2 regions of the Achromobacter sp. 10T422 genome follow, and region 1 is predicted to be linked to the other one. Evidence: riboswitches for the same ligand, from Rfam matches in the RefSeq annotation. Region 1 holds a riboswitch; the other holds the start of a gene.

Evidence for each region. A riboswitch is a leader RNA that binds a small molecule or an ion and turns the genes downstream of it on or off. The one in region 1 is predicted to bind glycine.
Region 2: another riboswitch for glycine. It lies ahead of AC1DB0_RS16230 (D-amino acid dehydrogenase); the one in region 1 lies ahead of gcvT (glycine cleavage system aminomethyltransferase GcvT).

Annotation. Positions count from the first base shown of each region.
Region 1 is NZ_JBFTHD010000009.1:111,940-123,570, forward strand. It holds gene AC1DB0_RS24205 (amidase) at 1-1,004, shown strand, start outside; gene AC1DB0_RS24210 (M81 family metallopeptidase) at 1,033-2,508, shown strand; gene AC1DB0_RS24215 (DUF945 family protein) at 2,753-4,717, shown strand; gene gcvP (aminomethyl-transferring glycine dehydrogenase) at 4,838-7,711, opposite strand; gene gcvH (glycine cleavage system protein GcvH) at 7,787-8,164, opposite strand; gene gcvT (glycine cleavage system aminomethyltransferase GcvT) at 8,265-9,365, opposite strand; glycine riboswitch at 9,456-9,579, opposite strand; glycine riboswitch at 9,614-9,713, opposite strand; gene AC1DB0_RS24235 (ZIP family metal transporter) at 9,773-10,666, opposite strand; gene AC1DB0_RS24240 (superoxide dismutase) at 10,698-11,312, opposite strand; gene AC1DB0_RS24245 (BaiN/RdsA family NAD(P)/FAD-dependent oxidoreductase) at 11,484-11,631, opposite strand, start outside.
Region 2 is NZ_JBFTHD010000005.1:572,236-583,866, reverse strand. It holds gene AC1DB0_RS16260 (spinster family MFS transporter) at 1-469, opposite strand, end outside; gene AC1DB0_RS16255 (AraC-like ligand-binding domain-containing protein) at 564-1,547, shown strand; gene AC1DB0_RS16250 (hypothetical protein) at 1,566-1,817, shown strand; gene AC1DB0_RS16245 (NAD/NADP octopine/nopaline dehydrogenase family protein) at 1,820-2,917, shown strand; gene AC1DB0_RS16240 (3-hydroxybutyryl-CoA dehydrogenase) at 2,911-3,930, shown strand; gene ampC (class C beta-lactamase) at 3,990-5,135, opposite strand; glycine riboswitch at 5,257-5,347, shown strand; glycine riboswitch at 5,348-5,447, shown strand; gene AC1DB0_RS16230 (D-amino acid dehydrogenase) at 5,488-6,717, shown strand; gene AC1DB0_RS16225 (SMI1/KNR4 family protein) at 6,861-7,448, opposite strand; gene AC1DB0_RS16220 (M23 family metallopeptidase) at 7,488-8,063, opposite strand; gene AC1DB0_RS16215 (lactonase family protein) at 8,598-9,815, opposite strand; gene AC1DB0_RS16210 (FAD-binding oxidoreductase) at 9,847-11,367, opposite strand; gene AC1DB0_RS16205 (GlxA family transcriptional regulator) at 11,600-11,631, opposite strand, start outside.

The DNA.
Region 1 (11,631 bases):
TGTCATCCGGCCTGTCCAGCTTTCATGCGCTGACGCGCAACCCCTGGGACCTGACGAAGAACCCGGGCGGCTCCAGCGCGGGCGCAGGCGCCGCGGCCGCCGCAGGTTACGGCCCGCTGCACATCGGCACCGACATCGGCGGCTCGGTCCGTCTGCCGGCCGCCTGGTGCGGCATCGCCACGCTCAAGCCCAGCCTGGGCCGCATTCCCATCGACCCGCCCTTCATGGGCCGCTGCGCCGGCCCCATGACCCGCACCATCACCGACGCCGCATTGATGATGGGCGTGCTGTCGCAGCCCGACGCGCGCGACCACATGAGCCTGCCCTTCCAGGACTTCGATTGGCTGAACCTGAACCAGGACGTGCGCGGTTTGCGCATCGGCCTGTTGATGGACGCGGGCTGCGGCCTGCCACTGGACCCGGAAGTGCGTGACGCCGTGCAGGCGGCCGCCCGCGCCTTCGAAGCCGCCGGCGCCATCGTGACGCCGATGCTGCCGTGGATGACCCCTGACATGCTCGAAGGCGTCGACCGCTTCTGGCGCACGCGCTCGGCCATCGACCTGGCCGCGCTGCCCGAAGCGCGCCGCGCCAAGATCCTGCCGTTCATCCGCACCTGGGCGGAAAGCGGTGGCGGCCAAAGCGGCGAGGCCGTGTTCCGCAGCTACTACGAAACGTTGAACGTGCGAGCCAAGACGGTTGCCGCCTGCGCGCCCTTCGATTACGTGCTGTCGCCCGTGGCCCCCGTGGTGGCGTACAACGCCGAATGGCCGTCGCCCACCAATGAAGTCGCCACCACCATGCACCATATCGGCTTCACGCTGCCCTTCAACATGAGCGAGCAGCCTGCGGCGTCCGTCAACTGCGGCTACACGAAAGCCGGCCTGCCCATCGGCCTGCAAATCGCTGGCGCCCGCTTCGACGACCTGGGCGTCCTGCGCGTGGCGCGCGCCTGGGAAGAGATGCGTCCCGAGCAGCAACCGTGGCCGCAGCCGCCCAAGAACTGACTTTCCACAGCAACCCACAGGAATTCCCATGCGTTGGCTATTGGCAATGATCAAGCACGAGACGAATACCTATTCGCCCGTGCCGACCCCGCTTGAACGCTTCTTCCGCGGCAGCCCCGACATCCTGGCTGGCGAACGCGCCATCAAGGCCTACGAGAACACCGATAGCGGACTGGGCGGCTATATCGAAGTGGCCCGCCGCGAGGGCGCAGAAATGGTCGTGCCCGTGGCGGCCGAGTCCTGGCCCAGCGGCCCCACCAGCGCCGACACGCACGAGCAGCTGTGCAAGCTGGTGCTGGACCAGGTGAAGCGGGGCGGCTTTGACGCCATCCTGCTGGACCTGCACGGCGCCATGGTCGCCGAAGGCGTGGAAGATGCAGAAGGCGACCTCTTGCGCCGTCTGCGCGAAATCGATCCGAAAACGCCTGTCGCCGTCACGCTGGACATGCACGCCAACATCTACGACGACATCGTCAACAACGCCACCGTCATCAGCGGCTTTCACACGTATCCGCACGTGGACATCCGCGAAGCGGGCGTGCGTGCGGCGAACGTTATCGTCCGCACGCTCAAGGGCGAGATCAAGCCCGTGATGAGCTGGGCCAACAAGCCGATGCTGCCGCACATCATGTGCCAAGGCACGCATGCCGCGCCCAATAAGCCTTTGCAGGAACGCTGCAAGGAACTGGAAGCGAATGGCGTGCTGGCGGCGTCCGTCTTCGTGGGTTTTCCGCATGCGGACATTCGCGAAGCGGGCATGAGCGCCGTCGTCTGTACGGACGGCAAGCTGGAAGACGCCCAGAAGTACCGCGACGAACTGCTGGAACGCGCCTGGGCCGGCCGCGCCGATTGGGTGTTTCACCCGGAGCCGCTCGCGCCCACCATCGCGCGCGCCAAGCAGATCGAGCAAGGCCCGGTTGTGTTGCTGGACCACTTCGACAACACCGGTTCCGGCGGCACCATGGACACCACTGCGGTGCTTGCCGAAGTGCTGCGCCAGGAACTGGACAACGTGGTGTTCTACGCCATCTGCGACCCGGAAGCCGCATTGCAAGCCGCGGCTGCGAGCGTGGGCAAGACCATTACCTTGAAGCTGGGCGGCAAGCTGCCCATGCCCGCCATCAAGCAACCCAGCGAACCGCTGGAAGTGACCGGCCGCGTCAAGCTGGTGTTTGACGGCGTGTATCTCAACCGCGGCCCGATGTACCGGGGCGTGCGTAACGACACGGGGCTTACCGTTGTCATCGACACGGGCCGCGTGGAAATCGTGGTGGTGTCGCGCCACCAGGAACCGTTCGATATCAATTGCCTGCTGTCGGCCGGCATCGACCCGCTGCAAAAGCGCTACGTGGTGTTGAAGAGCCGGGTGCATTGGCGCGCGGGCTTCTCGGCGATGGCCACCGAAGTCATCGAATGCACGGGCGTGGGCGTCACCACCTCCGACTACAGCCAGCTGGATTTCAAGCACGTGCGCCGGCCCATCTACCCGCTGGACCCGCTCTGATCTTCGGCTGAAAAGCCGGATTGTCGACAAAAAGGCCGGCGTCCTACGCCGGCCTTTCATTTTGAAATCTTCGGTAACTGCGCGCACGCTTCCCGGTAGGCGTGCCTCGGTATACTCCGGCGCGGGCCCTTACAGCCCGATGAATAACGTGTATACCGGCAGCCGCCCCTGGCGATCAGGACGCGACGGCGCAATGCGCCAGTCTGCCGGATATGACTCGATAATCAACGAAAAAAGCACAACGATGAAAAAGAGCGTAGCGATCACCCTCGGCGTGGTCATTGTGGGAGCGGGAAGCTGGATAGGCGCCACGTGGTACACCGGCAAACGGATCGAGGAAAGCTCGCAGCGCCATCTGGCCGAAGCGAACGAAAAACTGGCGAAGCTGACGCCCTTGTTCGGTTTGCGCATTGACCAGTTGAAGTACGAGCGCAGCCTCTTCTCGACCCAGGCTCGCTACGGCCTGTCGCTGATAAAGAACGACAAGAGCCTGGACGCCATGCCGGCCGGCATGATTGAGTTCGACGCCGTCATTGAACACGGCCCGTTCCCCAAGACCGCGTTGTCGCGCGGCGCCGTTGCGCCCAAGCTGGCGTACGTGCACGCCGAAATCGCCAAGACCGACAACCTGAAGGAAGTGTTCGCACTGACCAAAGACATCTCGCCGCTGATCAGCGACGCGATGGTCAGCTACAGCGGCACTACCTCGTCCACCTCCAAGATTGCGCCGGTGTCGACGACGGTGCAAAACAACACGATCGACTTCAGCGGCATGGTGATCACGGGCACGTTTGACCGCTCGCTGGAAGCCGTCACCGCGCACGGCGTGATGGACAAGCTGGCCATCGACGGCACGAAGAGCAACGACCCGGTCGTCATGGCCATCACCGGCATGACGATGGACGTCAACAGCCGCATGGGCAAGTTCGGCGTGTCGATGGGCGATTCCGACATCAAGATCAAGCGCATCGACGTCACGAAGAAGTCGGATGACATGAAGGTGTCGCTGGATAACTTCGGCTACGGCGTGAAGCTGTCCGAAGACGACAAGTCGATCAACGTGCAAGCCGCCTACCAAACGGGCGACATCACGGTAAACGACGTGCCGCTGGGTAACGGCCAGGCCGTGATCAAGCTGGCCAAGCTGGACGGCCAGGCCGTCAAGACCCTGTCCGACACGTACAACCAGCTGATGCGCCAGTACATGGCGCACACCGAAGACGAAGGTCTGAAGGACGAGCAGGTTGAAGCGATGCTGGACAGCGCCGGCAAGCTGCTGGCGGGCAACCCGTCGTTCAGCATCGACCCCTTGAGCTGGAAGACCGCCAAGGGCGAAAGCAAGCTGAACTTCACGCTGGACCTGGCCAACCCGCCTGACGTCAAGAACCTGACGCCGCAGGAAATTGCGGTCAAGGCCATCAAGCGCATCGACGCCACGCTGATCATTTCCAAGCCGATGGTGCAGGACCTGGTCACGCAGTACGCCATCAAGAAGGAAGGCATTGCCGCCGATCAGGCCGCCAAGGACGCCGACGAAACCGTGCGCCAGATGTCGGGCATGGCCGAAATGTTCAACGTGGGCAAGAACGACGGCGACAACATCGTCGGCAAGTTCACGTTCGCGGACGGCATGGGCAACCTGAACGGCAAGGAAATTCCGGCGGACGAGTTGTTCAGCGGCCTGCTGGGCGCAGCCGGCATGGGCTCGATGGACCACGACGACGAAGACGAATCCATGCCCGGCATGGGCCAGGACGAGCCGGCCGACGGCGCCACGCCTGCCCTGCCCGGCGTGATGCAGGACTTCAACCTGGACACCGTCAGCAGCCTGCTGGACGACATGGGCTACACGGTCAACAAGACCGACGGTGACCAAGGCCCCGTGCTGGTGCTGGACGCTGGCACCACCGGCGCCAGCGATCTGCGCCTGGAATTCCTGTGCAACGACTTCACCGAGAAGTGCCTGGACCTGGTGATGACCGCCACGTACAAGACCAAGAAGCCGGTGACGCTGAAGGCCATCAACAGCTGGAATCAGGAATACCGCTGGACGCGCGCCTACCTGGACGACAAGAACCAGGCCGTGCTGCAGATGGACATGAACGCAGAAGGCGGGATCGGCAAGGACAACCTGCAAATCCTGTTGAACACCTTCATCAGCATCGCTGAAGACTTCAACGACGTCGCCAAGGGCGCATCGGCCAAGTAAGCCTGCCGCGCCAGGGCCACCACCTGGCGCATCGCTCGGCCCCAAAGAAAAACCCCCATCAATTGCTGATGGGGGTTTTTTATTGCCTGAAAGCTAAAGCTAAAGCTGAAGCGCGTGCGCTTATGCGTAGGCTTCGATCGGCAGGCAGGCGCAGACCAGGTTGCGGTCGCCGTAGGCGTTGTCCACACGGCCCACCGGCGGCCAGTACTTGGCCTCGCGCAGCGACGCCACCGGGTAGGCGGCCTGCTGGCGCGGGTAGTCGTGCAGCCATTCTTCGGCCAGCAGCATCTGGGCGGTGTGCGGCGCGTTCTTCAGGACGTTGTCTTCGCGATCGCGTTCGCCACGTTCGACCTGGGCGATTTCCTCGCGGATCGAAATCATCGCGTCGATGAAGCGGTCCAGTTCGGCGACGCCTTCGGATTCCGTCGGCTCGACCATCAAGGTGCCCGCCACCGGGAAGCTCATCGTCGGCGCGTGGAAACCGTAGTCCATCAGGCGCTTGGCGATGTCTTCGGCGCTGATGCCGCTGGTTTCCTTCAACGGACGCACGTCCAGGATGCACTCGTGCGCCACACGGCCGTTACGGCCCGCGTACAGCACCGGGTAGTGGTCACGCAGGCGGGTCGCGATGTAGTTGGCGTTCAGGATGGCGACTTCGGTGGCGCGGCGCAGGCCGTCGGCGCCCATCAGCGCGATGTACACGTACGGAATCGGCAGGATGCCGGCCGAACCGAACGGCGCGGCCGAGACCGGGCCAACCTTCGCGTCGCCGGGCAGCTTGCCCTGCTCGTTCACCACGCCCGGCAGGTACGGCGCCAGGTGGGCGCGCACTGCCACGGGACCCACGCCGGGGCCGCCGCCGCCGTGCGGGATGCAGAAGGTCTTGTGCAGGTTCAGGTGCGACACGTCCGAGCCGAACTTGCCGGGCTGGGCCACGCCGACCATCGCGTTCATGTTGGCGCCGTCCAGGTAGACCTGGCCGCCCGCCTGGTGAACCAGATCGCAGATCTCGGTGACGGCTTCTTCGAACACGCCGTGCGTGGACGGGTACGTGATCATCAGCGCGGCCAGCTTGTCGCCAACCTGTTCGATCTTGGCGCGCAGGTCAGCCAGATCCACGTTGCCGTTGGAATCCGACGCCACCACCACGACGTCCATGCCGGCCAGTTGCGCCGACGCGGGGTTGGTGCCGTGCGCCGACGACGGGATCAGGCAGACGTTGCGCTGATGCTGGCCGTTGGCTTGGTGATAGCCGCGAATCGCCAGCAGGCCGGCGTATTCGCCTTGCGCGCCCGAGTTGGGTTGCAGGCTGATGTTGTCGTAGCCGGTGATTTCGCACAGCGCGGCGGACAGGCGGTCGATCAGCTCGTTGTAGCCCTGGCTTTGCGACGCGGGCGCAAACGGGTGGATCAACGCGAACTCGGGCCACGTGATCGGGATCATCTCGGCCGTGGCGTTCAGCTTCATCGTGCACGAACCCAGCGGGATCATCGTGCGGTCCAGCGCCAGGTCCTTGTCGGCCAGCTTGCGCAGGTAGCGCAGCATGTCGGTTTCGGATTGCACGCTGGAGAACACCGGGTGCTTCAGGATGGCGCTTTCGCGGGCAACCGATGCGGGGATACCGCTGGCGGCGGCGGCGTCCAGGGCGTCGATGTCGAGTTCGACATCATCACGCTCCAGGCCGGCGGCGAACACGTTGACCAGCGCTTGCAGGTCGGCGACGGTCACGGTTTCGTCCAGCGACACGGCCAGGCGCGCGCCGTCAACACGGCGCAGGTTGATGTGTTCGCACTCGGCGGCCGTCAGGATGGCCGGGGTGGCGGGGCCGGTTTCCAGCAGCAGCGTGTCGAAGAACGTGTTGTTCACAACCTTCACGCCCAGCTTCACCAGTTCGGCGCGCAGGATGGCGGTGCTGCGCTGCACGCGCTCGGCAATGCGGCGGATGCCGGCCGGGCCGTGCCACACGGCGTACATGCCCGCCATCACGGCCAGCAGCACTTGCGCCGTGCAGATGTTGGACGTGGCCTTCTCGCGGCGGATGTGCTGTTCGCGCGTTTGCAGCGCCAGACGCATCGCCGGGTTGCCTTGCGCGTCTTTCGACACGCCGACCAGACGGCCGGCCATGTTGCGCTTGAAGGCGTCCTTGCAGGCCATGAAGCCCGCGTGCGGGCCGCCAAAACCGAACGGCACGCCAAAGCGCTGGGCCGAACCGATGGCGATGTCGGCGCCCCACTCGCCCGGGGCGGCCAACAGGGCCAGCGCCAGCAGGTCGGTGGCGCACGCGACGACCGCGCCTTGCGCGTGGGCGGCTTCCGCCAGCTTGCGGTAGTCGGACACGGAACCGGTGCTGTGCGGGTATTGCAGCAGCACGCCAAAGCACTCGGGCAGGCCTTCGGCTTCGTCGCCGACGGTGATCTCGATGTCCAGGCCTTCGGCGCGCGTACGCACGACTTCGATGGTCTGCGGATGCACATGGCGCGAGATGAAGAACACCGGGCTTTGCGACTTGGCGCCACGGCGGGCCAGCGTCATGGCTTCGGCGGCGGCGGTGCTTTCGTCCAGCAGCGAGGCGTTGGAGATGTCCAGCCCGGTCAGGTCGGCGACCATGGTCTGGTAGTTCAGCAGGGCTTCAAGACGGCCCTGCGAGATTTCCGGCTGATACGGCGTGTAGGCCGTGTACCAGGCGGGATTCTCAAGAATGTTGCGCAGCACGACGTTGGGCGTCTGCGTGCCGTAGTAACCCTGGCCGATGTAATTGCGGAAGACCTTGTTGCGGCCCGCGATCTGCTTCAGCTCGGCCAGCACGTCGGTTTCGCTGCGCGAGGGCGGCAGCGCCAGCGGGGCCTGGCTGCGGATCTTCGGGGGCACGACTTCTTCGATCAGGGCGTCCAGGCTGGAGCTGCCAATGACCTTGAGCATGGCGGCCTGGTCGGCGTCAGAAGGGCCGATGTGGCGGGGAATGAAGTCGGTATGGGTGTCTAGGGCGCGCGACATGGGGGAATCTCGGGGTGGTGATGCAGGTTGCGAGGCTGGCGCGCCATACGGGCGGCGGGCCAGCCTCGAAACGGCTTAGCCGTTGGCGACAGCTTCGTAGCCGGCAGCGTCCAGCAGCTTGTCGGCATCCGCGGCGTTGACCGGCTTGATCTTGAAGATCCAGGCGGTGAAGGCCGATTCGTTGATCAGGTTGGGGTTGTTTTCCAGCTCTTCGTTGAAGGCGACGATTTCGCCAGCGACGGGTGCGTAGATGTCGGATGCGGCCTTGACCGATTCAACGACGCCGGCGGTTTCGCCCGCGTTCAACTTGGCGCCAACCTTCACGTCGCCAACGAAGACCAGATCGCCCAATTGATCCTGGGCGGTGTCGGTGATGCCGACGACGAACACGTCGCCTTCAGCTTTGACCCATTCGTGGGACGAGGTGTACTTGCGATCGGTGGGCAGACTCATGGGAACTCCTGAGGGAATGCGGGTAGATGAATGGTGTTGCGCGCCTCGCGCGGGCGGCGCGTGCCCGGACCGGGCAGGCGGCTCGCGCGAAGCTTCGAGTTTACGAGTGTTCGACGGCTTTGCCGTTACGGACGAAAGGCAGCTTGCAGACCAGGGCGGGCACCCATTTGCCGCGGATGTCGACCTCGACGGTATCGCCCGGACGCACGCCTTGCGGCAGGCGGGCAAAGCCGATCGACACGCCCAGCGTGGGCGACATGGTGCCGCTGGTGAGTTCGCCCGTGCCGGCCGGCGTGCGCACGGCCATGTGGGCGCGCATCACGCCGCGCTCTTGCAGCTTCAGGCCGATGAAGGTGGCGGGGGTGGCGAATTGTTCAAGGGCGTCGCGGCCGATGAAACGGCGCTCGGCGTTCTTCAGCGACACGGTCCAGGTCAGGCCGGCTTGATCGGGCTGGGTCAGCTCGTCCATGTCTTGGCCGTACAGGTTCATGCCGGCTTCCAGGCGCAGCGTATCGCGCGCGCCCAGGCCCGCCGGTCGCACGCCTTGCGCAACCAGGTCGCGCCACAGCTGCACGACTTCGGTCGCGGGCAAAACGATTTCAAAGCCGTCTTCGCCGGTGTAGCCGGTGCGGGCCACGAGCGTGTCGCCGTCAACGCGGGCTGCGACAAACGGGGTCAGCGCTTCGGTGGCGGCTTGCCATGCCGGGCGCGCGGCCCAGACCTTGGCGCGAGCGTTGGGGCCTTGCACGGCCACCATGGCCAGATCGCGGCGCGCGGCGATGGTGACGTCGAACTGGCCAGCCTGCTTCACGCGCTGCATCCAGGCGATGTCTTTGTCGGCCGTGCCGGCGTTGACCACCACGCGCCATTCGTCGGCGGCGAAGAAATAGATGATCAGGTCGTCGATGACGCCGCCTTGCGGGTTCAGCATGCAGCTGTACAAGGCCTTGCCAGGCACAGTCAGCTTGGACACGTCATTGGCGACCAGGCGTTGCAGGAAGGCGAAGGCGTCGGGGCCGGTGACGTCAACGTTCAGCATGTGCGACACATCGAACATGCCGGCGTCCTGGCGCACCGCGTGGTGCTCCTCGAGCTGCGAGCCGTAGGCCAAGGGCATATCCCAGCCGCCGAAATCGACCATTCGGGCGCCGGAGGCGATATGTTCTTCGGCCAGCGGGGTGCGTTTGAGGGTTGCGGACATGCGCGGAAACTCCGGGACGGCAATCTTTGCCAGGGTTACGGAATGCCGGTCGTGACAAGCGGACTGCGCCCGCACGGCTACGGCTGAATCTTCCGCCCCTCTGTCCTTTTGCCTGAGAGTTGCCCCGCGTGGCGGGTTTGCACCTTCGGCGCCTGGGCTGCGCGATATGTCCCTTGTTCGAGGGTCGGCGCCAGGTCTCTCCAGAGTACTGTTTTGCCGCATCCACACGGTGAAAAACCGGGACGGGGCAAGCATGTGCGGTATCGGTTACCTGAGCGATTCTGGGCGAATTGCGCCTTCGGCGGCGGCTGATTCGTGGAAACAGCCGCTCTCTCCCGCAAACATGCATGACAGCGGCGAAAGCATACAACGAAAGCCTTGCGCCGAAAACCGAAAAATCAAGCGCGCTACCCCAGCGCGGTATCCAGCAGCATCATCAAAACAAAGCCCAACATCAGCCCGCAGGTGGCGTAGACCTCGTGCCCCTTGCGATGGGATTCGGGAATGATTTCATGGCTGATGACAAACAACATGGCCCCCGCGGCAAAGCCCAGGCCCCATGGCAGCATGGTCGCCGAAAACCCCACGATGGCCGCCCCCAGCACGGCGCCCAGCGGTTCAACCAGCCCCGACAACATGCCCAGCGCCACGGCGAACGCGCGTTTGTAGCCGGCCGCCAGCAGCGCCACCGCCACCACCAGCCCTTCGGGAATGTCCTGAATGGCGATACCCGTGGCCAATGCGGTGCCGCGCACGGGGTCGCTACCCGCATACCCCACGCCAATCGCCAGGCCTTCGGGCAGGTTATGCAACGTGATCGCAAACACGAACAGCCAGGTGCGGCGCAGCCGGTGCGCCTCGATGCCTTCCCGGCCCTTGATGAAGTGTTCGTGCGGCAGGGTGCGGTCCATGATCAGCAGCACGCCCGCGCCCAGCAAGATGGCGGCGCCCACCGTCAGCCCCGCGCCCCACGGCCCCATGCCTTGCGTTTCGGCGGCGGCAATACCGGGGGCCACCAGCGAAAACGCGCTGGCCGCCAGCATCACGCCCGCGCCGAAGCCGAACATGCTGTCCTGGACTTTCTGCGGAATGGTGCGGGCGAAGAGAATGGGCAAGGTGCCCAGCGCGGTCGCGCCAGCGGCGACCAGCCCCCCTAACAGCGCGTCAGCCACGTGCGGCGCATGCTCGTCCAGATACACCCAGAGCTGATGCAGCGCCAGGCAGGACACCATGACGGCAAGCGTCCACACGCTGATGCTCGTGGCCGCAGGCCGCACGCGATGACGGCTGAAAGTGTTCATAGGGCCGCTACCCTCCTTCAGAGAGATAGGCTTAGCCCTTCGCGGCCGCGTAGCGGCGAGCCACTTCGGGCCAGTTCACGACATTGTAGAAAGCGCCGATGTATTCAGGACGGCGGTTCTGGTATTTCAGATAGTAGGCGTGTTCCCAGACATCCAGGCCCAAAATCGGCGTATTGCCGTGCATCAGCGGGCTGTCCTGGTTGGCGCTGCTTTCCACCACCAGCTTGCCGGCGGGCGTTACCGAGAGCCAGGCCCAGCCGCTGCCAAAGCGGGTCAGCGCCGCCTTGGTGAAGGCGTCGCGAAAGGCAGCCAGGCCGCCCAGTTCCGATTCAATCGCCGCGGCCAGCGCGCCGTCGGGCTCGCCGCCGCCTTCGGGCGACATCACCGACCAGAACAGGCTGTGGTTGGCATGGCCGCCGCCGTGGTTGCGGACCGCGCCGCGTATGGCTTCGGGCAATTGGTCCAGGCGGGCCACCAGGGCTTCGACGGGTTCGTCAGTGCTGAGGCCGGCGCCATCCAGCGCGGCGTTCAGGCTGGTCACATAGGTTTGATGATGCTTGCTGTAGTGGATCTCCATCGTCATCGCGTCAATGTGAGGCTCCAGGGCGTCATAAGCGTACGGCAGGGTCGGAAGGGTATAGGCCATGCATGTCTCCGTGGGACTCGCCCTCCCGATGGAGAGGCAATAGTCGATATCGAAAACATAAATGATATGTATTTTTATTTGATATCACAATGGGATTGTTTCAATTCGAGCCAACGGAATGCGCGATGCGCCCGGGCGCCGGGTCCATCCCGCCCGCCCCTCGCCCCCTGCTTACACCGCTTTCCCGCAGGCCACGCCCGAGGCCCAGGCCCACTGGAAGTTGTAGCCGCCCAGCCAGCCGGTCACGTCGACCGCTTCGCCGATGAAATACAGGCCGGGGGTGGTCTTGGCCTGCATGGATTTCTGGTCCAGCCCGCGC
Region 2 (11,631 bases), on a different contig from region 1:
CGCCGATGAACGAGCCGATCGAATAGATGCCCACGGCGCGGCCCAGCTTGTCGCGCGGAAACATGTCGCTAAGCATGGAATAGGTGGCGGGCGACAGCGCGGCCTCGCCCACGCCCACGCCAATGCGCGCCAGGAACATGTGCGCAAAGTTGCGCGACAGGCCACACGCGGCCGTCGCCAGGCTCCAGAACGCCACGCCTATCGCGATGATCTTCGGGCGCGAATAGCGGTCGGCCAGCAAGGCGATGGGGATGCCCATCACGGCGTAGAACAAGGAAAACGCCAAGCCGTGCAACAGGCTGAACTGCGTGTCTGACAGCTGAAGATCGTGCTTGATCGGTTCGATCATCAGCGCCAGGATCTGTCTGTCGACGAAGGAAAATATGTACGCTAGCATGCATATCACGACGACGTACCACTCGTAGGCGTAGCTTCGTTTCGTCACTTGCGGCAGCGTGGCGTCAGTCATTTTTTTCCCTGGTAGTTGTCCGTCTTTTGTAGGTCTTTGCGCAGCCAGGCTCTATACGCCGGACGCAACGACTGTTCCCACCGCGCAGGAAAGCATGTTCAACGACACCTATCCGCTGAACCGCCATTGCTTGCTGAACTCGGGCAACGCCGCCGAGGTCAAGGATCAGGTCAGCCAACACCTGTGGTCGCATCGCATGTGCGTCGCCCAGGGAAAACCCTTGCAGTCGCGTCTGTACGGCGTGTTCTTCGGCAACGCGGCGCTGTTCGATCTGCACTACGGCGCCGAAGTTGAAATTGACGCGGGCGACATCGCCAGCTACTACCTGATCCGCATCACGCTGCAAGGCTCGGGCCTTGTCACGCTGGGCAAGCGCAGCGCGTTGATGCAGGCGGGCAGCCTGACGATTTCGTCGCCATCCGAGCCCAGCGTGATCAGCATCGGCCGCGACTGCCGCAACCTGATCCTGCGTGTCGAACGCCAGGCGCTTGAGCACCAACTGCAACGCCTGCTTGACCGCCCCATCAAGCAGGCGCTGGTGTTTGATCTTGAAGTGGATGCCGACGCGCCGGGCCTGGCCGCCGTGCGCGAAACGCTGGACTATCTTTGCCGGCTGTACCAGCACCCCGCCATCGACGGCGTCACGCAGACGCTGGCAGCAGGGTTTTCCGATTACTTGCTGGCCTTGCTGCTGACCCAACTGCCTCATAACTATTCCGAGTCGCTGCGCGCCCAGCGCGGCCAGCCCCTGCCGCAGCATGTGCGGCGCGCGCGGGAATACATCGAGCACCATCTTGACGAGGCCATCTCGCTGGCGGATCTGGCCGCGCATTGCGGCGTATCGATCCGCACCTTGCAGAACGGATTCACCCAGTTCTTGAAGCAAAGCCCCAGCGACTATGTGCGCAACCAACGCCTGACGCTGGTGCATGCGGCGCTGGAAGCGGCGCGCGCGGGCGACAACGTCACCGACATTCTGCTGCGCCACGGCGTCACCAGCTTCGGGCATTTCGCAACCCATTACCGCAAGCGTTACGGCTGCCTGCCGTCGGATACCTTGCGCCAGCACAGGCCCTAGGCGTCAGCGCTGGCGGCCTTGGCTGCGCTGTCGGCCCTGGCTGCGCTGTCGGCCTTGGCTGCGCTGTCGGCCCTGGTTGCGCTGACCGGCCTGCGTGGCTCGGCTTGCGCGGCCCGGCCTGCGCGGCTCGGCCTGCGCGGCTCGGCCTGCGCGGCCCAGCCTGCGCGGCCCGACCATTCCCTTGCCGGATTGGAATGGCGCTTGCGCGTTTGGCGCAGCGCCGCGTGGCGCTCCGCCGCTAGGATCAAGGCTCCATCGAAGGAGCTTTGATCATGCGAATCAGCGTAATAGGCGGCGGCCACGGCTGCTACGCGGCGGCGGCCGAACTGGCGGAACGGGGGCACGAGGTGCGCTGGTGGCGCCGCGACACTGCCGCGTTCCAAGGCTTGCGAGACGCGGGCGCGCTGACCGTCACCGACTATCGCGGCACGCGCCAAGTACCGCTGGGCAAGGGGCCAGGCCAACTGGAACTAAGCGCCTCGCTGCCCGACGCAGTGGCCGACGCGCAAGTGCTTGTCGTCCCCCTGCCTTCAACCACGCACGACGCGCTGGCGCCGGCATTGGCGCCGCTGTTGCAAGACGGGCAAGTGGTGTTCCTGCCGCCCGGCACATTCGGCAGCTACGTCTTTGCGCGCGCCCAGAAAGACGCCGGCAACACCGCGCGCGTGGCCTATGCAGAAACCGGCACCCTGCCCTATCTGGCCCGCAAGCACGGGAACACGGTCGTGATCAGCGGCTACGCCACGCGGCTGCCCACGGGCGTGTTCCCCAGCCGCTTGTCGGACGAAGCGTTGGCGCGGTTGAAGCAGGCTTACCCCAGCATCGAACCCATTGAAGACGGCCTGTCCGGCGCGTTGATGAACGCTGGCCCCATCATCCACCCGCCACTCATCATGATGAACGCCGGGCCGTTGGAACACTTCGACAAATGGGACATCCACAACGAAGGCACGCAAGCGTCCATCCGCCGCGTGACTGACGCGCTGGACGCCGAACGCATCGCCATCCGTGTCGCGCTGGGCTACGCCGCGCCGCACTTCCCGCTGGCCGACCATTACGCCAGCGAGGGCGACGAATGGATGTACGGCCGCGGCGCGCACGGCAAGCTCACAGACAGCGGCGACTGGCGGGAAACCATCAACCTGCACACGCATCGCTACATGCTGGAAGACACGCGGCTGGGCCTGTCTTTCCTGGTGTCGATGGGACGTTGGGCAGGCGTGCCAACCCCGGTTGCACAGGGGCTGCTAAGCGTTGCCAGCGCCATCACCGGCCGCGACCTGTACGCCGAAGGCCGCACGCTGGAACGCCTGGGGTTGGACCGCCTGTCGCGCCGCGGCATGGCCGAGCTGCTGGCGCAAGGATGCTGAACATGGACGACAGAATCTGCGTGGTCGGCGCGGGCCGCATGGGCGAAGGCATTGCGTTGTCGTATGTGCACGCGGGGCGGGACGTGACGCTGATCGACATCAAGCCCCGCAGCGCGACCGAGCAAACCGAGCACGACGCACGCGTGCTGGCCAACCTGCAACGCGAACTGGCCACGATGACGCGGCTGGGCCTGCTGGATGCCGCCCAAGCTGACCTTGCCATGCGCCGCGTGCGCCTGTGCGGGCGCGATAGCGCGGCGGCTGACCTGTATGCGGCACGCATCGTCTTCGAAGCCGTGCCCGAACGGCTGGACGCCAAGCGCGATGCCTTCCTGTGGCTTGCGCAAGCCTGCGCGCCCCACACCGTCATCGCGTCCACCACATCCACCTTTCTGGTGACCGAACTGGCGGAACTCGTGGCAGGCCCGGAACGATTCCTGAACGCGCATTGGTTGAACCCCGCGCATCTGATCCCGCTGGTCGAAGTGAGCCGTGGCCCGAAGACCAGCAACGACGCGCTGCAACGCCTGCTGAACGTCTTGCGGCAAGCCGGCAAGGTGCCCGTGCAATGCGCCCCTGCCGCGGGCTACATCGTGCCGCGCATTCAGGCCTTGGCGATGAACGAAGCCGCCCGCATGGTCGATGAAGGCGTGGCCAGCGCCGAAGACATCGACACCGCCGTGCGGCTGGGTTTCGGCCTGCGCTTCTCGGTGCTGGGCCTGCTGGAATTCATCGATTGGGGCGGCGGCGACATCCTGTACTACGCCTCGCGCTATCTGTCCGCCGAAATCGGCCCGCGCTTCGCCGCGCCGGATGTCATCGCCCGCAACATGGAACAAGGGCGTAACGGGCTGCGCGATGGCCAGGGCTTTTACGACTACGCCGGGGTGGACGTGGATGCCTACAAGCTGGAACGCCTGGGCGAATTGTGCAAACGGCTGGAGCTGATGGGACTGCTGCCGCGCTTTGATGCGGCGAAGGCTGCCGCCGGTTCGAACCGGACCAGCGGTTAGCGGTTGGCGATTGGCGGATCGCAGTTCGCGGTTCGCGGGTCGCAGGTCGCAGACAGCGCTTAGCGGATCAATTCCTCCAGAATCTGATACGCCAGCCGCACACGCGCTTCGTTCGGATAGTTCTTGTTGGCCAGGATCACCACCCCGACCTTCCTGGCCGGCACGAACGCCACGTAACCGCCGAAACCGTTGGTCGACCCCGTCTTGTTGATCCACACATCATCGCGCGGCGCGGACGGCGGCGCGAGCGCGGTGACCGGGTGGCTCTGGCTGTTCAGCGTCCCCGCGTTGGCCGCCAGCAGCGCGTCCAGCGTGGCGGGATACGCCAATTGCTCCCACGCCAAGTCTTGCGTCATGTCGCCCACGCGGTAGTACCCGACATGCGTCTGGCGAATCGCGCGATGAATGGCATCATTGCCCGCGGCGTTCATGTTCGCATCCACAAAGCGGATCAAGTCACGCGCGCTCGTCTTCACGCCATACGCCTCGGCCGCCAGCACGCCCGGGTTCACGCGCACGGGCGCATCCTGCTTGTTGTAGCCCTGCGCATAATCGCCCATCTTCGCCGCCGGCACGTCGATGTAGGTGTGCGACAAGCCCAGCAACGGAAACAGCGTCTTTTCCATGGCCTGCGTGAACGGCTGATCCAGGCTTTTGGCCGCCACCACGCCCAACATGCCGATGCTGGGATTCGCATAAGTCCGGTAGGTGCCTGCGGCGTACTGCGGGGTCCAGGCTTTCAAGTAATCCATCAACTGCGCGTCATTGCACACCGCGTCCGGCACCTGCAACGGAAAGCCGCCACCCGTGTGCGTACCCAGATGAATCAGGTTCAGTTTGGCGAATGCCGAGCCCTGCAACGCGGGAACGAAACGCGCCGGGCTATCGCCCAGCGACAGCTTGCCCAGCGCTTCTGCGTAGGTGGCCAAGGTCGCCGTGTAGGTCTTGCTGATCGAACCCACTTCAAACAACGTGTCGGGGCTGACCTTCGCCTTTGTCTGACGCGACGCCACGCCGTACTGGTGAAATTCGTGGCGGCCGTCGCGGGTAATGGCAATCACCAGGCCCGGCACGTCGTGTTCCTGCATCAGCGCCTGCGCTGCGGCATCGATCTTTTGGTCGGTCGCAGAGGGCGCCGCCATCGCGGGCGGCACAGACGCCATCGATGAAAAAACGGCCAATGCCAACAACATCGTGCGTCGCATCGCGGGAAAGCTCATTCTTTTCGTCCTATTTTTATCAGACAGCTACGCGCGCCGCCGGCAACATAGTACTAACCCTGAATCAAATGCGACAGAAACTTGGCTATTCTCTACTCCGTCGTTTTAAAACCGCGTAGAAGAGACTGGCCCTTGCGGCCAGCGCCGACGGAGCAACCGCCCCGGAAACTCTCAGGCAACAGGACTGCGCGAGTCTAGACAATCTGGAGAGAGGCGCCGTGCGCGCCCACCGAAGGGGAACCCGCCGCCGTCAGCGCTGCGGGTGAAGCTCTCAGGTACAGAGACAGATGGGGTGCTGCGGCCTAGATGGGCCGCTGCCACACCGTCTGGAGCCATCATGCCCCGCATCGCCATCATTGGCGCCGGTATCACCGGCGTCACGTCCGCCTATGCCTTGTCCAAACTGGGTTACGACGTCACCGTCTACGACCGCCAGCGCTACCCCGCCATGGAAACGTCCTACGCCAACGGCGGGCAGCTATCGGCCAGCAACGCCGAAGTCTGGAACAGCACCGCCACCATCCTGAAAGGATTGCGCTGGATGTTGCGCAAGAACGCCCCGCTGCTGCTCAACCCCAAGTTCAGCTGGCACAAGTATTCGTGGCTGGCGCAGTTCATGGCGCAAATCCCGAACTACCGCGACAACACCATCGCCACCACCCGCCTGGCCATCGAAGCGCGCCAACACTTGTTCGACATGGCCGATGCAGAAGGCATTGATTTCGACCTGGAACGCCGGGGCATCCTGCACATCTATCACGACGCCGCTAGTTTCGACACCGCGCGCCGTTCGAATGCATTGCTGGAAGCGGGCGGGCTTGAACGCTACGCAGTGTCCAGCAGCGAAGCGCGAGACATCGAACCCACCCTGCAAACCGGTTGCTACGGCGGCTTCTACACGCCATCCGACGCCACCGGCGACATCCACAAATTCACGCGCGGCCTGGCCGCCGCCTGCGAACGCCGGGGCGTCACCTTCGTGCAAGACGCCGACATCGACAACATCAGCCGCGACAGCCGGCCGTACGTGCTCGACATCCTGCGCAACGGCGGCACACAACGCGAGCAACACGAAGCCCACGCCATCGTCGTCTGCGCGGGCGCCGCCAGCCGCAAATTCGCCCAGCAACTGGGTGATTCGCTGAACATCTATCCGGTCAAGGGCTATTCCATCAGCGTCCACCTGGACGACGCAGAAAGCCAGGCCGCCGCGCCGCGCGTCAGCCTGCTGGACGAAGCCGCAAAAATCGTCACCAGCCGCCTGGGCGACCGCTTCCGCGTGGCCGGCACGGCGGAATTCAACGGCTTCAACATGGACATCCGCGCCGAACGCGTCCAACCCCTGATCGACTGGACCCGCAAGCACTTCCCCAACGTGAAGACGTCCCGCGTGGTGCCCTGGTGCGGCCTGCGCCCCATGACCCCCAACATGATGCCGCGCGTCGGCCCCGGCAAACGGCCCGGCGTGTTCTACAACACCGGACACGGGCATTTGGGGTGGACGCTGTCGGCAGCAACGGCGCAGATGCTGGCGGCGAGCGTGGGGCGTGCGCTGCCGGTGGGGTGAGGAAGGGGGGATTGCGGTAAGCCGAGAAGCGCAGAGGACAAGATCGTTGCGCTTCGCACGATGGGCCCGCGGAAGGCATTTCACCTTCTGCGGGTTTCAACGCGTTAGCCGCGCCGGGTCAATTCGTGCACGGGCAAAAAGCCTTACCCCTGCAAGGTCTCGAAAAACGATTCAGCCTCATCACCATTCCCAAGCACCTTGGCAGCTTCACGAATCGCCGCCTCCCGATACTTCGGCTTAAGTTCCCAATCATCGTCCCGCAAGTCTTCATCGGCGTCATGAAACACGACGCCAATCGCAGCCGCTGCCGCCGCGAACGTCAGCAGGTCAGGCGCAAATTCATCGGCGGTCCAAGACCCCGCGCCATGGCGCGCGAACAGTATCTGTCCGGTTTGAGTCTCCAGAATGAACGGGTCGGCGTTCATATCTGCGATCACCAGCCATTCATCCCGCCAATCGGCTACGCGCTGGCCGTTTGACGCATCCCATCGATAACCGGCTTGCAGCGTCCACAGGCGATGCAGCGGCGGAAAACTGATTGCGGTCTCTGACAGCGTGATGCCCACCGGGCCGACGTTCTCGTGATAGGTCTCGCCCCAGGGGCCGATCTGCTCGTAGAAGTCAGCCAATGATTCAGGCAACGGAATATCGCCGGTCCATGCGCTGCGGGGTTGCGGGCGCAGTTCGCCGAACAGGGAAAATTGTTCTCGGATCTTGGGAATGGAAATCATGGCGGCAATGGGCAAATGCGGGAAGACGAATGCCGGGGATTATCGCCGCTCGGTAACGGTGCGAGAAACCGAAGGGGCCGCCATCAGTAAGTCATAGGGGTTGATTGCCCCGCCGTCATAAATTCCATAGTGCAAATGCGGCGGTGTGCCCTTGGCGTTGCCGGTATTGCCCACATACCCCAGCACATCGCCTGGCGCGACCAATTGTCCGCGCTGGATATCTGCATAGCCGTCCAGGTGCGCGTAGTAATGCCGCTGGCGGCCGGGCCCCAGCACCCACACCACTTGCCCGCCCAGATTGTTGGTGCCGACCTGCATGACGACGCCTTCCGTCGTGGACAGCACGGGCGTCCCGCGCGCCGCAAAGATGTCGATGCCTTCATGCCGCCGCCCGCCCGCACGCGCCGCGCCCCAGGTATCGGCCAGCCGCGCAGGCGTGACGCCCTGCACAGGAACCGGCAAAGCGGAAGGCGCTTCCTGCCATGCCAGCCGCGCCATATGCCACGGCGCGCGCGCGGCATCCGGCAGCCGCGGCCATGCCCAAACTGCCAGCGCGGCGCCTAAAGCCAGGACGACGACACGCCGAAGAAAACGCCATAGGGGGTGTGCATTCATGAAGGGTTCGACGCTTGCCGGACGGCGGGGTTCCCCGCCCAAGCGCAATGCGAAGTCGCTATGCGCCTGAGCCTAACTTCTGGTTTCCTACTTTTTCAGATAGCTCTTGTTGCCGGAGTCCGTCATGCAATAGCGGCCTCCACGCGGACCTGTGCAATAGGTTCCGCTCCGGCAACTGCAACCTGACGATGACGCACCGGGCGCAGCCGGTGGTGCCGGCATCAGACGTTGCATGCCCGATCCCCGCTCGGCTGAGCACGAACGCTTGGATGCGCTGACAGAACCGTCATTGCAAACGAAAGTCTCGCCCTGACAATGCGACACGCCGCCCTTGCGTCCACTGCAAGGCTGATTGGCCGCCAGGGCCGGCGCGCAAAGCACTAACGCAAGTCCCAAAGCGATCCCGTGCAAGGATCTCCGAATCCAGCAAGCAGGCACGTCTGTCTCCCGTCAGAACGAGTGGCTTCAACGTGGCGCCATGCTGCATGGCTTGTCACAGCGCCGGGCGGCGTATCGTAACGCAGCCCGTGCGCCTTACACGAACACCAGACAAACCGGCGTCGCCACCTGGGCGACCACGTCCGGGTCTCCCAGGCGCCCGCTCGCACCATCTACGCGCAGGCGCAGAATCGAGTCGCCCTTTTGGTTTAGCGCATACACGCTGCCGCCGTCTGGCGACATGCTTAGCGCGCGCGGGAAGCGCAGCCCTTCGGTCCAGGTTTGCACACGGGTCAGCGCGCCGTCTGCGCCGACGGCGAAGACGGCGATGCTGTCTGCCTGGGGGTGGTCGTTCTGCACGCGGCGCGTGGACGCATAGAGGTAGCGGCCGGACGGATGGATCAGCAGAGACGCCGCATTGGCCACGCCGGTGAAGCCTGCGGGCGTGGCCGGCACGATGTGGCGCGGTTCCAGGACGCGGCCTGCACGGGCGTCGTATCCCAAGCACGCGATCGTGGCGTCCAGCTCGTTGACGACATACAGCAGCTTGCCGCCAGGATGCAGCGCGAGGTGCCGGGGGCCGCTGCCGGCCGGCAATGCCGTGCGGCCGGCCAGCGCCATGCGGCCCTCTTCCAGGGTGAACAGATTGATGCGGTCACTGCCCAGGTCGGTGGCCAGCACGCGTTGGCCGGTGGGGTCGAACAACACCATGTGCGGATGCGCGGATTCCTGTTCCGGGCGCGGGCCGGAACCGGTTTCCTTGACGATGCCTGAGACGGAATCCAGCGACCCGTCGAGATGGATTGGCAACACGTTATAGGTGCCACCCAGGTACTGCGCGGTGACCAGATGGCGGCCGTCGGGCGATACGGCCAAGTGTGCGGGCGCGGTGCTGGCCAACGACAGCGGCTGCCGGTTCAGCAGGTGCAACGTGCCATCGTTCTCATTGATGGCATAGGCTTCCGCGGTGCCTCGGGGCAGGCCTTCCCAGTGATCGATTTCATTGATGGCGTACAGAAATCGTTGTGACGGATGGACCGCAAGGAACGACGGATTGACGCTTTGCACGACCTGAACCAGGCGCCATTCGTCCGCGCGCAATGCAAAGACGTGGATACCTGCGGAAGGCGGCCCGCCGGCGGTGCCGCCCGGCGCGTCATGCGTGTAGGTGCCCACGTAGGCAAAGCGGGCAGGGTCCGCGGCAGATGCCGTGGCGCCCATCGCCGACAGCCACGGCCCCACCGCGCCTGCGGCCGATAAGCCGCCGGCGAACTGAATGAAGGATCTGCGCGGCGCACTCGAAAGGGAGTTCATGACAGGTTCCGGCAAGGCAAGCCGCGCGCCATCATGGGCGCACCGACATCGCGTGGTGGAAGATATTGTTGGGATCGTAGCGGCGCTTGACCTGTTGCAGGAAGGGGTACAACCCGCCGTCGCCGTAATACAGCTGCGGCCAGAACGGATAGGCCAGCATGTCGCGGTCGGGGTAGTTGATGTAGCACCCCTGATAGCGGCTGCCCGGATACGGCGTGCCTGCGTAGGCCGCGTCCAGCCCCGGGCCGGTATAAACGTCGCGATAGAAATCCGCCATCCAGCGCAAGTGCATGGCGTCGTGATCGGCGTTGTTCCAATAGGTTTGATACTGAAGCTTCATGACGGAGCCGCGCTGATGAACGGCCGTGTCCCGTAAGCGTTCAGGCCGGTTGATGGCGCCTCCATACGAATCCACCTGCAACAGCGACTGCCGCAGATCGGCGCCAGGCACGTCACGCGTCAGGTGCGCGTAAATGCGCGCGGACTCGTGCGCCGTGAAGTTGCCCTTCATATAGGCCGACTTGTATTTGCCCCGCTGGTTCGGCCCCGAGCCGTTCAGCGTTTGCGTGGCCGCGAGCCAGTCATAGCGGATGACGGTGTGGGGTTCGCTACAGAGCAAGTCGCCGCCCAAGCGCGGACGCGGCAGGCCCGGCGTGGTGGCGCGCGCGGCAACGGGCGAACACGGGCGAAGGCGGACGAGGAAGTCTTGCAGCACGCTCAAGTTACGGCACGTGCCATCCGGATTGCAGAACTGCACAATCATCACGATCTGCCCGGCGGCTTGATGCGTGAGCTTCAGCAATGAAAACATGCCCCAGGTGTCGGCGTCCCGGCCCCGCGTATCCCAGTAGCTGCCGTAGAGATCCAGCAACTGCGCAAAGCGGGCGGGCGTCATGCCCGCCCAGTCGAACGCAACGGTGGCGATGGCCACTTCGCGCGGCGCTTGCGGCAGCGTGGCGAAACCATAGCTGGTGATGACGCCAAAGTTTCCGCCGCCCGCACCGCGGCAGGCGCGGAACAAGTCCGCCTCGTGCGTGGCGTTGACCGTGCGCGGCACGACTTGCCCTCTGGCGTCCACAGTAAGGATGTCGACGGCGCTTAGCCAATCGGACGCCAGCCCTTGCAGGCGTGACAACAAGCCGTAACCCCCGCCGCTGATGTGGCCGCCCGCCCCCACCGAATAGCAGGAGCCGCCGGGCAGCGACACGCCGTAGCGCTTGTACAAGTCTTGATCGCCATTCCAGTTTTGTGAGCCGGCCGCAATGCGTAGCAACCCATCGGCCGATGGCGGCACGCGGTCAAGCAGGCTCAAGTCCAGGATGGCGCCGCCCGGGTTATTCGAGACGAAGTCTTCGTAGCAATGGCCACCGCTGCGCACCGTGGGGCGCATGCCTGCGGCGACGATGCGGGCCAATGCAGCGGCCGCCTCTTCGGGGGTTTCACAGAGTTCGATGCGGGAGGGGGCCTCGCCGGGCTGGGCCGGCCACCGCAGGTTGAAGCCTTTTTTAAGGGTGGTGTAGCGGGGATCGCCCGGCATTACGCTGATGCTCATCTTGACTCGCCTCCCGGGCCGCATGCTTGGCCACGACGCGTCAAGGATAGGCCGAGAGCCCGCCGAAGATCTGTAAGAGGAGTCCGATTTTTCAACGTCCGATATTTCGACGTCCGATGTTTCCACGTCCGATTTTTCAACGTCCGATTTTTCAACGTCCGTTTTTTCAACGTCCGATGTTTGGGCCGCCGGCGCATCGACGATCGCTGCACCGCCCGTCCCCTTGCGGCGTCTACTGATACCGCTCGCGATATCCCACGGGCG